DNA from 3 places in the Micromonospora sp. CPCC 206171 genome. Region 3 is predicted to be linked to each of the others. Evidence: riboswitches for the same ligand, from Rfam matches in the RefSeq annotation. Region 3 holds a riboswitch; each other region holds the start of a gene.
The links. A riboswitch is a leader RNA that binds a small molecule or an ion and turns the genes downstream of it on or off. The one in region 3 is predicted to bind cobalamin.

Region 1 (4,542 bases), on a different contig from region 3:
CGCCGCCGTTGAGCCGGAACGCGGAGCCGTGCCACGGGCAGACCACGCAGGTATGGCCGCCGATCTCCTGCACGTCACCCTCGCCGAGCGGGCCGCTCTGGTGCGGGCAGCGCTCCAGCATCACGGTGACGTCGTCGCCGTGCCGGTAGAGGATCACCGAGACGTCGTCCACCTCGCGGGTGATCAACTCGCGCTGCGGCAGCGTCGCCAGGTCGGCGATGGCCTTCCATTCGTCGGTCATCCGGTGCAGCTCGGAGATGCTCTGGCTGACCTGGGCGCCCTGCTTGTACGCCAGGTGCCCGCCGATGTACGCCCCGGTGCTGGCCGCGCTCAGCCCCAGGTACGCCAGCGCCCGCCCCATGCCGTGCCGGCCGCGCATCCGGGCGGCGAGCGAGCTGGCGTAGAACACCAGCGCGACGGAGTTGGAGGCGGCGTGCACCAGCCCGACGCGGCGCTGGTCCCGGGCCAGGGCGGCCCAGTCGTTCAGCCCGGCGACGGCGGCCGGGAGGGCGCTCACCGTGCCCAGCCCGACCAGGGTGGTCGCGGCCTTGCGCTGGCCGGGCAGCAGGTCCAGCACGGCGGCGCTGATCCAGGCGCCCACCGGCACCTGCACCATCGCCGGGTGCAGCGGATGGCCCAGCCAGACGCCGTGCAGCAGGTCACGGACCCGCTGCCCGCGCAGGGTCGACTGGACGGCCCGCTGGAGCCGGTCGCCGACCGGGTCCAGCGCGGCGTTCTGCTCGATCTTGTTCATCAGCGCTCGCACGTTCCCCGACTTCCCGGCAGATGCGGGCGCAAACCGGGCGACGGGGACGAATTCCGCCGCCCGGTCCACTCAGCGCCAGTCGTCGACCTCGGGGTGGAGGTGGCCACAGCGGGGGTACGGCCCAGGGCCGCACCCCCGCTGGATGTCAGCAGTACAGATTGACGCCCGGGTCCACGCCCAGGATCTGCGCGAACCGCTGGTAGGTGGTGACCCGGTTCTGCACGGTGGCCGGGTTGCGGCCGTCGCACTCCAGGGCGCCGTTGATGCTGCGGATGGTGCCGCCGAAGCCCTGTGAGCCGAGAATCGCCGAGTGCGCGGGCTGGCTGTTCGGACCGTTCTGGGTCATCCAATACCAGACGCCGGTCTGCCACGCCACCGACGACTCGTTCTTGACCCGGTCCGGGTTGTTCAGCAGGTCGATCCCCAGCGCGTCACCGGCGGCCTTGTAGTTGAAGTTCCAGCTCAGCTGGATCGGGCCCCGACCGTGGTAGGCCGACTGGCCCGCCGGGCAGCCGTAGGGCTGGGAGCGGTCGCAGTACAGCGGCCAGTTCGCCTGGTTCTGCTCCTCGACGTAGCGCAGCTGGCCCGACTCATGGTCGATGTTGGCAAGAAACGCCGCCGCCTCACGCTTGCGCGCGGTGGCATCGCCGGTGCCGGTGAACGCCGGATACTTGCGGGCCGCGTCGATCAGCCCGGCGTACGAGTAGAACGGGATGCGCAGCGGGAACATCTGGTTGTACTGCGCCTCGCTGACCGGGAACCCGTTGGTGCCGCCACCCGGAGGCGGAGTGGTGCCGCCCCCGCCGGAGCAGGTGTACGGCTCCCAGTACCAGGTGCTGATGACCGGGTCGTACCCGGGATTCTCGTGCTTCGCCCGGTAGTGGTTGCCGTTGGTGTAGCGCACGATCGAGCCGGCCGGGTAGAAGGTGCCCGCCGTCCAGTTCGGGTAGTTGCAGGTGCCGCCGCCTCCGCCACCACCGCCTGCACCGCAGGGACCGTTGTCCTGCCACACTCCGGAGCCACCGGTGCTGGGCGTCTCGTACTGCGTCCACCACTTCGCGGTCCAGTTCCGGCCCTGGTGCGAGACGCGCATGGAAGCGGTGTAGACCGCACTGTTGTTGTACGGCGCCGCGCAGGCTTCGGCCGCAGCCGACGGCGTGGTCGGCAGCAGCGCCGCAGCGGCACCCGCGACGGCCACGCCGACCGTCGCGATGATTGCCATCAGGCGTCTTCTGAACATGGTGGGGGCCACCTTTCGGCAGGGTCGTGGACACGACGGAAGCAGAGCATCGAGTCCCTTGGATATACCGCAGGCGAGACCTTACTGTAAACAAAGTTCTATATTCAATCCCCTTGCCTGGGTGGCGGCGGCCGACAGCCGTCATGTCCGTCCGTGACCATCCACCGCGCTGACGGGGTCGGCCACCGTCCAGGTTGTACGTGGCTCGGAATTTCTCGCCGGCGCGACACGCCCACACCATATGGTGTGTTGGCTTTTTGCCACCCACTACATCTAGGATCACTTTCACTGCTGGTGTGACCCCCCGAGGGTCCGCCAGGCGTCGACGTCCGCCAGGCGTCGCGCCGAACAGGGAACCCGGTGCGAATCCGGGACTGCCCCGCAGCGGTGAGCGGGAACGACCGCCGTCACGAGCACTGGGCCCGACGGGGCCCGGGAAGCGACGGCCAGTAGGCGAACGCGCCGGACGCGTCTGCCCGCGAGTCCGAAGACCTGCCAGCAGGGCGTGCCCACCGGGCGCGCGGACCACCTCGGGGCCTCGTGGGAGGGCCGTCGAGCCGTACGGAGCATCGCCGGCACACCGACCGGCGGCGATCCGGCGTGCCGTCGTGCCCTCCCGCGGTCCACACCGACCACCCAGGAGAGCACGTGACGGCGTCATCCACCATCGCCCCACCCCCGGTCGGGGCACTGCGGGACCTGCTGCACCGACACCACCACGACCTGCCCGACACCGACCCGGAGCGGATTCTCGCCCTGGTCTCCTCGGGGCGCACCGCCGGCGCGGACACCGACGAGCTGACCGGGCTGGCCATCGCGGCGGCGGCCGGGCTCAGCGCCGAGGAGCCCGGGTACGCCCGGCTGGCCGCCCGCCTGCTCGCCGGGCGGATCGCCGACGAGACCACCGGCCAGGGCATCGACAGCTTCAGCGACAGCGTCGCCGCCGCGTACGCCGAAGGGTTGCTGGACGCGGGCTTCGCCGGCTTCGTCGCGACGCACGCGGCCGCCCTCGACGCCCTGGTCGACCACGCCGGCGACGACGTCTTCGAGTACTTCGGACTGCGCACCCTGCACGACCGCTATCTGCTGCGTCATCCGCGCAGCCGGGCGGTGCTGGAACGGCCGCAGCACTTCTGGCTGCGGGTGGCCACCGGCCTGTCCGACACCGTGGAGCAGGCCGGCGAGCTGTACCGGCTGATGTCCCGGCTGGCCTACCTGCCCAGCTCGCCGACGCTGTTCAACGCCGGCGCCCGGCACCAGCAGCTCTCCTCCTGCTTCCTGGTCGACTCGCCTCGGGACCAGCTGGACTCGATCTACGAGCGCTACACCCAGGTGGCGAAGCTGTCCAAGTTCGCCGGTGGGATCGGCATCTCGTGGTCCCGGGTGCGCTCGCGGGGGTCGCTGATCCGGGGCACCAACGGCCGCTCCAACGGCATCGTGCCCTGGCTGCGCACCCTCGACGCCAGCGTCGCGGCGGTCAACCAGGGCGGCCGGCGCAAGGGCGCGGCCTGCGTCTACCTGGACACCTGGCACGCCGACATCGAGGAGTTCCTGGAGCTGAAGGACAACACCGGCGACGAGGCCCGGCGTACGCACAACCTGAACCTGGCCAACTGGGTGCCGGACGAGTTCATGCGCCGGGTCGAGGCGGACGCCGACTGGTCGCTGTTCGACCCGAAGGAGGTGCCGGAGCTGGCCGACCTGTGGGGCGCGGAGTTCGACGCCGCGTACCGGGCGGCGGAGGCGGCCGGCAAGGCGGTGCGGACGCTGCCGGCCCGCACGCTGTACGGCCGGATGATGCGCACCCTGGCGCAGACCGGCAACGGCTGGATGACCTTCAAGGACGCGGCGAACCGCACCTGCAACCAGGTCGGCGCGGGCGGCGGCGTGGTGCACCACTCCAACCTGTGCACCGAGATCCTGGAGGTGACCAGCGACGACGAGACGGCCGTCTGCACGCTCGGCTCGGTCAACCTGGCCGCCCACCTCGTCGACGGTGTCGTGGACTTCGCCAGGCTCGCCACGACGGTCCGGCTGGCGGTCGGGGCGTTGGACCGGGCGATCGACCGGAACTGGTTCCCCACCGAGCAGGCGGCCACCGCGCACCGGCGGTGGCGGCCGCTGGGGCTGGGCGTGATGGGGCTGGCCGACGTCTTCGCCGCGCTGCGCCTGCCGTTCGACTCGCCGGCGGCGCTGGCGCTGTCCACCCGGATCGCCGAGGAGATCGCCCTGGCCGCGTACGACGCCTCTGCCGACCTGGCGGCGGAGCGCGGCGCGCACCCGGCGTACCCGCTGACCCGGGCGGCCGGCGGGGTGCTGCACCCGGACCACTGGCCGGACGCCCGGCCCACCCGGCCGGAGGCGTGGGCGGCGCTGCGGGAGAAGGTGGCCCGACACGGGCTGCGCAACTCGCTGCTGGTGGCGATCGCGCCGACGGCCACCATCGCCTCGATCGCCGGCTGCGCCGAGTGCGTCGAGCCGCTGGTCTCCAACGTCTTCAAGCGGGAAACCCTCTCCGGGGAGTTCCTCCAGGTCA
Region 2 (4,542 bases), on a different contig from region 3:
GGTCGTCCAGGCCCGCCACGGGATCGTGCTCGGCACCGGCACCCGGCCGTCCGTACCGCCGATCGACGGGCTGGCCGACACGCCGTACTGGACGAACCACCAGGCGATCGAGGCCGAGGAGCTGCCCGAATCGCTGCTGGTCCTCGGCGGCGGCGCGATCGGGCTGGAGCTGGCGCAGGTGTTCGCCCGGTTCGGCGTACGGGTGACGGTGGTCGAGGCGGCGGACCGGGTACTCGCGGTCGAGGAGCCCGAGTCCTCCGAGGTGGCCGAGAAGGCGCTGCGCGCCGACGGGGTGGAGATCCACACCGGCGTCAAGGCGGATCGGGTCAGCCACGACGGTGCCACCTTCACCGTGCACGGCGGCGACGACGCGTTCCACGCGGAGCGGCTGCTGGTGGTCACCGGGCGCCGGGCGCACCTGGAGGAGCTGGGCCTGGACACGATCGGCGTCGACCCCGGGCAGCGCTACCTGCCGGTCGACGGGCAGATGCGGGTGACCGACGGTGTCTGGGCGGTCGGCGACGTCACCGGTGAGGGAGCCTTCACCCACATCGCGATGTACCAGGCGGCGATCGTCATCGCCGACGTGCTGGACCGCACCCGGCACGCCGCCGGCGGCCCCGACCCGAGCGGGACGGCCAGCGTGGTGGGCGGTGCGATGGGCGCGGCCAGCGCGGTCGGCGGCGCGATGACCGCGACGGGCCCGAGCGGTGCCGCCGGTACCCTGCCCCGCGCCGACTACCGGGCGCTGCCCCGGGTCACCTTCACCGATCCGGAGGTCGGTGCGGTCGGGCTCACCGAGCACCAGGCCCGCCAGCGCGGCATCAACGTGCAGGTCGGCTTCGCCCAGCTGTCGTCGTCCGCCCGGGGTTGGATCCACAAGGCCGGCAACGAGGGCTTCATCAAGCTCGTCGCGGACGCCGACCAGGGCGTGCTGGTCGGCGCGACCTCGGTCGGCCCGGCCGGCGGCGAGGTGCTGTCGGCGCTGGTGGTGGCGGTGCACGCGGCGGTGCCGTTGAGCCACCTCCGGCACATGATCTACGCGTACCCGACGTTCCACCGGGCGATCGAGGACGCCCTGCGCGACCTCAGCTGACGGTGCCGTGGCGGCCGGCGCCGGCGGCGAACCGAGCCGCGCCGGCCACCGCGTCCGTGTCCAGCGACCGCACGCCGTACGCCAACTCGGTGGCGAGCGCCTCCGGCTCGGCCAGGCCGGCGGTGGCGAGCACCGACGCGCGGTCGTTGCGCAGGCAGGTCTGGGGATGGCGGGCGATCTCGGCGGCCAACCGCTCGGCCTCCGCCCGCGCCTCACCCGGCGCGACCAACCGGTTGACCAACCCCATCGCGTACGCCTCCTCGGCGGGCACCGGGCGGCCGGTGAGGATCAGGTCCATCGCCCGGCTCTCCCCGATCAACCTCGGCAGCCGGACCGTCCCGCCGTCGATCAGCGGTACGCCCCAGCGCCGGCAGAACACCCCGAGCACCGCGTCGGACTCGGCGACCCGCAGGTCGCACCAGAGCGCCAGTTCCAGGCCGCCCGCCACGGCGTACCCGGAGATCGCGGCGACGACCGGCTTGGACAGCGACATCCGGGTCGGACCCATTGGACCGTCGCCGTCCGGCTCGACCCGGTTGCCGCTGGGCGTACCGATCGCCTTGAGATCGGCGCCGGAGCAGAACGTGCCGCCGGCGCCCCAGAGCACCGCGACCCGGGCCTCCGGATCTGCCTCGAAGGCGCGGAACGCGTCGGCGAGCGCCCGCGCGGTGGGACCGTCGACGGCGTTGCGCGACGCCGCCCGGTCGAGGATCACCGTGGTCACCGGTCCGTCGTGCGTGACGTGTACGGCCATCGGCACAGCATGCCGCCCGGCGGCGCCGGCGCGCCAGGGCGTGCCGGCGCCCGATGGGTCAGTGGCTGCAGGTGGTGTCGAGCGCCTTCAGGGTCGGTTCCAGGTCCGGCGCCTCGACCTTGGTGGCGTTCGGGCCGGTCAGCCGCTTCTCGATCGCGCCGGCCAGGTTCTCCACCGCCGTGCGCACCTGCGGGTCGGCGGCGCGGGCGGCCTCCTTGCGCAGCCCTTCCGCCATCGCCGTGTAGTGGGCGCGGACCTTCTCGCCGGCCTCCTTGGCGCTGACCGGCTTGTCGATGGCCGCGATGGCGTCGTCGGCCATCCCGACGAAGTGCTCCTTGGCCACCGCGAGCGCCGCGTCGCAGACCTGCTTGCTGTTCGCGGCGACGTCGACCGTCGGGCTGGGCGCGCCGGTCGCCGACGAGGCGGCGGCCGGAGTCTTCTCCTGTTCCGCCGGCTGGCAGCCGGCCGCGACTCCGGCGGCGACGACCAGGCTCAGCACGGTACGGACGACGCGGGCAGGGCGGTTCGTCATGGTGGTTCCCCCGTGGTGGTGTGTCTTCCCGGCGGTCGGATCGACCCGGGAGCCCGTCCCTCTAGGGCGCGGCAACCCGGGTGCGCATGCCCGTTCCGCCGTGCCGGGCCGGTAGCATCGCCGACGGCAACGATCATGCGAGGTGCCCCGCGTGCGCGGGGAGAATCGGGAAGCCGGTGCGAGTCCGGCACGGGCCCGCCGCGGTGACCGGGGAGCCACCGTCCACGCGCGAGAGCGCAGCCACTGGCCGTACGGCTGGGAAGGCGGGCGGCCAGGCGTCGATCCGGGAGTCCGAAGACCGGCCTCGCGTCGACCGCCCACCCGTCCGGGGTGGGCTTGCGCAGCGGGAGCCTGCCGTGGACCTCTACACCGCCATCCACCGTCGCCGTGACGTCCGGGCCGAGTTCACCGGGGCGCCGGTGCCGGACGACACCCTGCACCGCGTCCTCGACGCCGCGCACGCGGCGCCCAGCGTCGGCTACTCGCAGCCGTGGGACTTCGTCCTGGTCCGGGACGCCGGGCTGCGCCGCCGCTTCCACGAGCACGTCCGGACGGAACGGGACACCTTCGCGGCCACCCTCTCCGGCGAGGCGGCGGCACGGTTCGCCCGCATCAAGATCGACGGCGTGTTGGAGTCGACCATGTCGATCGTGGTGACCTACGACCCGTCGCGGGGCGGCCCGGCCGTGCTGGGCCGGCACGCCATCGCCGACGCCGGCCTCTACTCGGTCTGCCTGGCCATCCAGAACCTCTGGCTGGCCGCCACCGCCGAGGGTCTCGGCGTCGGGTGGGTCTCCTTCTACCGGGAGCCGTTCCTGGCCGACCTGCTGGGCATTCCCGCCGGCATCCGGCCGGTGGCCTGGCTCTGCGTGGGGCCGGTGACGCACCTGGAGCAGGTGCCCGACCTGGCCCGGCACGGCTGGCGGCAGAAGCGCCCGCTGGCCGAGGCCCTGCACACCGATCGCTGGGTGGGCGGTCGCTGACCCGTCGCGAACTGTGTGAAGAGTTGTCGTCGTCCCAGCGACGACAACTCTTCACGCCACGCTGACCGCGGCCAGGCCGAGCCAGTCCGCCAGCGCCGCCAGCTCGGCGTCCACCGCCGCGGTGACGTCGGGGTCGAACGGGACGTCCTGGTGGATCGCGTGCACCCGCAGGATTCCGGCGCGGTGGTCGGCCGTGGCGTCCACCTTGCCGACGAGGCGGTCGTGGTGCAGCACGGGCAGTGCGAAGTAGCCCCAGCGGCGCTTCGCCTTCGGCAGGTACATCTCCAGGACGTACTCGAAGTCGAAGAGCTCCCGGGTCCGCTTCCGGTCGTGGATCAGCCGGTCGAACGGCGACAGCAGCGCGGTACGGCCGGCGAACGGCTGACCGAGGGCCGCCGGGTCGACCCGCCACCCGCCGGCGGTGCCCTCGACCTGCGCCGGTTCACCGGCCTCCCCGACGACCGCCGCCCGGGCGATGCCCAGCGAACGCAACCGCCGTGCGTCGCGCGTCCGCCGGGCCTCGTCCGCCGGAAGGGCCGTCGTGCCGGCCGGGTAGACCCGCTCGGCCAGGTCCCACCGGCGTTGCCGGCCGACCCGGTCGAAGACGGCGATCTCGCCCCGGGCGGCGAGGATCTCCAGCAGCTGGGTGACGTTGCGGTTGTTCGTCCAACCGGTCGACGGCCACGGCACCTCGCTGCGGTCCGGCACCTCCCGCGAGAGCAGCGGCCCGGAGTCGCGCAGCAGGTCGAGCACGAACCGGTGGAAGGTGGCGTTCGCCGCCAGCCAGGCGTGCTTGCGCGAACCCTCCGGCGGCCACGCCGCCATCTCGGCGAGGTGCAGCCCCAGGTCCGCCGTCGGCCACACCATGGCCTTGTGCTCGAACAGGGTGCGGTCCCGCTCCACCGCCTGTCGCAGGTCCTCCGGCCGGTACCCGGCGCCCAGCCGCGTCCACGCGACGAGATCGGCGCTGGGCGCCACGGCGGCCGTCGGATCCAGTTGCAGGAACGTCAACCTGGTGACCACGGTCAGCAGGTCCGGCGGGCGGTGCGCGTCCAGCAGTTGGGCGCGCACCGCGATCCGCCGGGCGTCGAGGAGATCGAGCCGGTGGACAGGCATGGGCCGAGGCTATGGGCCCTCAGAAGTCGTCGTCCAGGCTGACCTCACCGCCGACCGCCAC
Region 3 (4,542 bases):
CTCCGCCCCTCCGGGCATCGACTGGAGCCAGGCGAGCGTGTTGTTGGGCGTGCCGGCGACAGTGACGCTCGTATTGGTGACGGCCGCTGTCCGACGTTCGATGGCTCTGCTACGGGTGGGTGCCGTCGCGATGGGACTGCTGTTCATCGCCTGTGGTTGGGCGCTGCTCATCGACCATGCAGGGATGGACGGGGCCCGCCTCGCTCCATGGGCATGGGCCGCCCATCTGATCGCTATGTTCCTCGGCCTGCCCACTGTTCTCATCGCGCTGTGGCTGCACCACCGTGACAGCCGACACTGAGGCCCCACCTCGTGTGGCGGGCCGACCCGGCCGATGCCGGCCGGAGGTCGCCAGCAGGCCGGACCATCGGCTTGGCTGGCCGCACGCAGTTCACCCAACCCAAACGCCACCGGGCCGTGGCCACCAGGTTCGACAAGCTGGCCCGTGCGCTACGAGGCCGCACTCCACGTCGTCGGAGTCAACGAATGGCTCTCACCCGAGCCAGGGGTGACACGCGGCTCGACAGGCGGCCGCACACTGACGGCATGCTGATCGCGTTGGGCGTGCTCGCCGTCGCCGTGCCGGGCGCGCTCGGCTGGTTCGTGGGCGAAGCGCTGGGCGGGCACGGCGAGGTGGGCCTGGCCGTGGTGTACGGCATCGGCGTGCTGCTGTGGGCGCTGCTCGACGAGCACACCGGCGGGGCCACCTTCACGGCGATCCTCGCCTTCGTGGTCGGCCTGCCGATCGTGTACGTCGTGGTTGTCGCGGTCAAACTGCTCGTCCTGGCATTCGGTCTCGCCGACCTGAACGCTCGCGCCATCCTCCTGTCCAGCCTGCTGAGCGCGCTGGTCGGCACGGGAATCAGCGTCGGGCTCTCGCTCGTCGGCGCGTTCAAGCGGGCGACGGAGCCGTCGGCCGGCCGGCGCCCGGCCGACCTGGAAGAGTCGTTCCTGTCCGGCCTGTCGTTCCGGATGCCGCTGGCGCTGCTCATCGCCGGCCTGATGGACCTACCCGACACCCCGGCGGCGCGGGTCGTGACCGGTACGGCGTGGGGCGTCGCCGCGGCGGTCTGCGCAGTCCTGTACACCGGGCTGGTGGACCGGGAGCCGATCCGGCGCGCGTGGTTCCACATCGTCATGGCACAGGTCATCCTCCTGGCCTGCGGCCTGTTCGCCGTCATCCAGAGCCTCGGCGAGGCGAACCTGGTCGACGAGGCCGCGCAGCTCGCCGTGCCGGCCAGCGCGGCGTGTGGCGCGACGTATCTCCTGGCGCTGCTCGGCGCCACCGCCGCCCGCCTGTTGCCCCGGCGCGCCCCGGCCATGGGCGAGCCGACGCCGTCGAGTGCGGCATCAACCGTCGCAATCAACGAGTAGCCGTCCAGGATGCGGATCTGCCGCTCGGGCGGGAACTCCTCCGCGCCGCACAGCGCCTGGACGATGAGGCCGAGCGCGAAAGACGGGACAGCGGCCCGCGATATCGTCCGGATCAAGCGTGGCAACTCTTGGGATGGTTTTCTCCGGCAGACGCCGACTCCTTGGGCACGGACGAGCTGTGCCCTCGAGATACTCGATCGTGGCCAGCATCAGCGCAGGAGTGATGCCGCTCCCATCCGCCGATTCTTCAACAGCCAGGACGGACCTGTCATCGGCGAGAAGCGGAACGGGCCTGCATCGAGACTCACGCTGCCTTCCTGGTGCATCGCCCCCGCCGCAGTTTGCCCGCTGCGCCTGCCAAGTATTTGTTGACCGGTCGGCATCGCGTCGGTACGGTCATGACGCCATCTGCGGCGTCGCGAGGGAAACCGGTGGGAATCCGGTGCGGTCGCGCCACTGTGAGCGGCCTTCCTTTCGATGATGGAGACGAGGTCGCGAGTCAGGACACTCCTTCGTCGCAGTCCTTTCGTAGGGGACGCGCCATCCCCAGGAGGTCGACTCGTCATGTCCAGTGCTACTCCGGCTCGCCCGCTGACTCATCCTGCCGTCTCCCCCCGGATGGTGTGGGCGGTGCTGACCATCGTCGCCGTCCTGCTGCTCCTGACGTACCTCGTGGCCTTCGACCAGGGGGCCGTTTCGCGCAGCGGCATGTACCTGCACGAACTGATGCACGACGGCCGGCACCTGCTCGGCGTCCCGTGCCACTGAGCGCCGCCGCGATGCCTACCTTCACAGCTGTGCTGCTGCGTGGTCTCCTTGCCGGGTTGGTCGCCGGCCTGCTCGCCGGGGCCTTCGCCTATGTCGCCGGTGAACCCCGCGTCGAGGCGGCGATCGCAATCGAGGAACAGGCTGTTCACGCCGATCCGGTGACCGGCGACGACCACCACGCCGACGAGTTGGTCAGCCGCGAAGGCCAACGCGCTGGACTGTTCCTCGCCACCGGATTGTTCGGCGTCGCCATGGGCGGCCTGTTGTCCATCGCGTACGCACTGCTACGGCGACGGCTGCGGATCCGCCACGACGCCCACGCCGCCCTCGCTCTGGCCGGTGCGGCCCTGCTCGGTGCTGTGATCGTGCCGTTCGGCAAATATCCGGCCAACCCACCTGCGGTTGGTAACCCCGACACGATCAACCAGCGCACCGGCAGCTACCTGGCAATGGTGATCCTCGGCCTGGTCGCCGTGTGGGCCGGCGCCCTCGCCTACCGATCCATGCGGGCCGGGACACCACAATGGGTACGCTGTGCCGCCGCTCTCGCTGGCTTCCTGGCCACGGTGACGGTCGGCTACCTGATGCTGCCATCGTTCAACGAGGTGCCCGCGGACTTCCCGGCGGGACTGCTGTGGAACTTCCGTCTCGCCTCCCTTGGCACCCAGCTGGTGATGTGGGCTGGCATCGGGCTTGCCTTCGCCGCGCTGCTGCAGGGTAGTCACAAGAAGCCCACCGGCAGCGAGCCCACACCTGAGACGATCGTTCCTGCCCGATCGTGACCACGACCAGGCTTCAGCTGGTCGCCCACGCGCCCACCCGTGCCCTACGACTGGTCACCTTCGGCGGCGGAAACGTGGACCTGGACGAGGGCGGCCGACGTGCCGCCCTCGCCCTGGCCAACCAATCCCCCGCCCACAAGGGCGAGAGCCGCTGCGTGAGCAGTCCCGCTGCGGCGGCTGTCCAAACCGCGATGGCATGGGGGCTGAGACCGACGATCGAAACCGCGATCGCCGATTGCGACTACGGAGACTGGACCGGTCGCACGCTCGACGAGGTCGCCGCGGCACACCCGAACGACCTGCAGGAATGGCTCACCGACCCTGATGCCGCACCACACGGGGGAGAAAACCTCACCGCGTTCATCGACCGCGTCGGCCACTGGCTTCACGCACAGACCGCCCGATGCGAGCGAATCACCGCGATCACTCACGCGGCAGTGGTCCGCGCCGCGGTGATCAACGTCCTGCAGGCACCGCCGACAGCCTTCTGGCAACTCGACGTCGCACCGCTATCGATCCTGCACCTAGGAGCAGGCAACCGCGGATGGAGAGTTCACGTGAAGACGGCAGGACCAATGAATGCCATCGGACGTTGAAGCGGAACCTGGATCGGCCCTCCCGTGACCTGCGGCAACCTCGCCGGCAGCCTGGCCACGCCCCGGATCTGATCCACGGCGTTGGTGGCCTGGTACCGACGTTTCACGCTGTCTTGTCCCCCGTGTGAGCCCCGGACGGGCTCCCTCACCCCGGGACGGCTCGCGCAGCAGGGCGGGCAGATCGCTGAGGGCGGGGAACGCGGTTCCGCCCCAGCTCGGGCCGGTGTCGTTGTGCTCCGTGGTGCGGAACACGGTCAAGCCGATCTCCACCTGACAACCCCGGCCGCCGCAGGTCAGGACACCTGCGGCGATCACTTGGCGTTGAAGTAGTTCGCCTCCGGGTGGTGCACCACGATCGCGTCCGTCGCCTGCTCCGGCACCAGCTGGAACTCCTCGGACAGCTGCACCCCGATCCGCTCCGCGCCCAGCAGCTCCACGATCTTCGCCCGGTCCTCCAGGTCCGGGCAGGCCGGGTAGCCGAACGCGTACCGGCAGCCCCGGTAATCGGTGCGCAGCAGGCCGGCCAGGTCCGCCGGGTCGTCGTCGGCGACGGTACGGCCACCGGGCAGGGTCAGCTCCGCGCGCACCCGCCGGTGCCAGTACTCGGCGAGCGCCTCGGTGAGCTGCACGGACAGCCCGTGCACCTCCAGGTAGTCGCGGTACTCGTTGCCGGCGAACATCTTCGCGGTGTACTCGCTGATCGGCTGCCCGACGGTGACCAGCTGCAACGCCACCACGTCCAGCTGGTCGCCCTTCGGGCGGAAGAAGTCGGCCAGGCAGAGCCGGCGCTCCTGCCGCTGTCGGGGGAAGGAGAACCGGGCCCGCTCGACGCTGCCGTTCTCGTCGAGCACCACCAGGTCGTTGCCCTCGGCGTACGCGGGGAAGTAGCCGTACACCACGGCCGCCTCGAGGACCTTGTCGGCGATCAGCCGGTCCAGCCAGTAGCGCAGCCGGGGCCGGCCCTCGGTCTCCACCAGCTCCTCGTACGACGGGCCCTGCCCACCCCGGGCGCCGCGCAGCCC

Region 1: linked by a shared signal. The riboswitch ahead of V6U89_RS17820 (ribonucleoside-diphosphate reductase subunit alpha) and the one ahead of V6U89_RS19525 (CbtB domain-containing protein) in region 3 are both predicted to bind cobalamin.
Region 2: linked by a shared signal. The riboswitch ahead of bluB (5,6-dimethylbenzimidazole synthase) and the one ahead of V6U89_RS19525 (CbtB domain-containing protein) in region 3 are both predicted to bind cobalamin.

Annotation. Positions count from the first base shown of each region.
Region 1 is NZ_JBAKHT010000014.1:115,886-120,427, reverse strand. Features, by position in the region: gene V6U89_RS17830 (Rieske 2Fe-2S domain-containing protein) at 1-754, opposite strand, end outside; gene V6U89_RS17825 (glycoside hydrolase family 19 protein) at 912-2,006, opposite strand; cobalamin riboswitch at 2,357-2,500, shown strand; gene V6U89_RS17820 (ribonucleoside-diphosphate reductase subunit alpha) at 2,655-4,542, shown strand, end outside.
Region 2 is NZ_JBAKHT010000014.1:109,915-114,456, forward strand. Features, by position in the region: gene V6U89_RS17790 (dihydrolipoyl dehydrogenase family protein) at 1-1,096, shown strand, start outside; gene V6U89_RS17795 (crotonase/enoyl-CoA hydratase family protein) at 1,089-1,850, opposite strand; gene V6U89_RS17800 (hypothetical protein) at 1,909-2,382, opposite strand; cobalamin riboswitch at 2,506-2,703, shown strand; gene bluB (5,6-dimethylbenzimidazole synthase) at 2,739-3,365, shown strand; gene V6U89_RS17810 (DNA glycosylase AlkZ-like family protein) at 3,417-4,481, opposite strand; gene V6U89_RS17815 (ribonucleotide-diphosphate reductase subunit beta) at 4,501-4,542, opposite strand, start outside.
Region 3 is NZ_JBAKHT010000017.1:21,197-25,738, forward strand. Features, by position in the region: gene V6U89_RS19515 (hypothetical protein) at 1-301, shown strand, start outside; gene V6U89_RS19520 (hypothetical protein) at 547-1,374, shown strand; cobalamin riboswitch at 1,757-1,905, shown strand; gene V6U89_RS19525 (CbtB domain-containing protein) at 2,005-2,142, shown strand; gene V6U89_RS19530 (CbtA family protein) at 2,172-2,924, shown strand; gene V6U89_RS19535 (histidine phosphatase family protein) at 2,921-3,520, shown strand; gene metH (methionine synthase) at 3,832-4,542, opposite strand, start outside.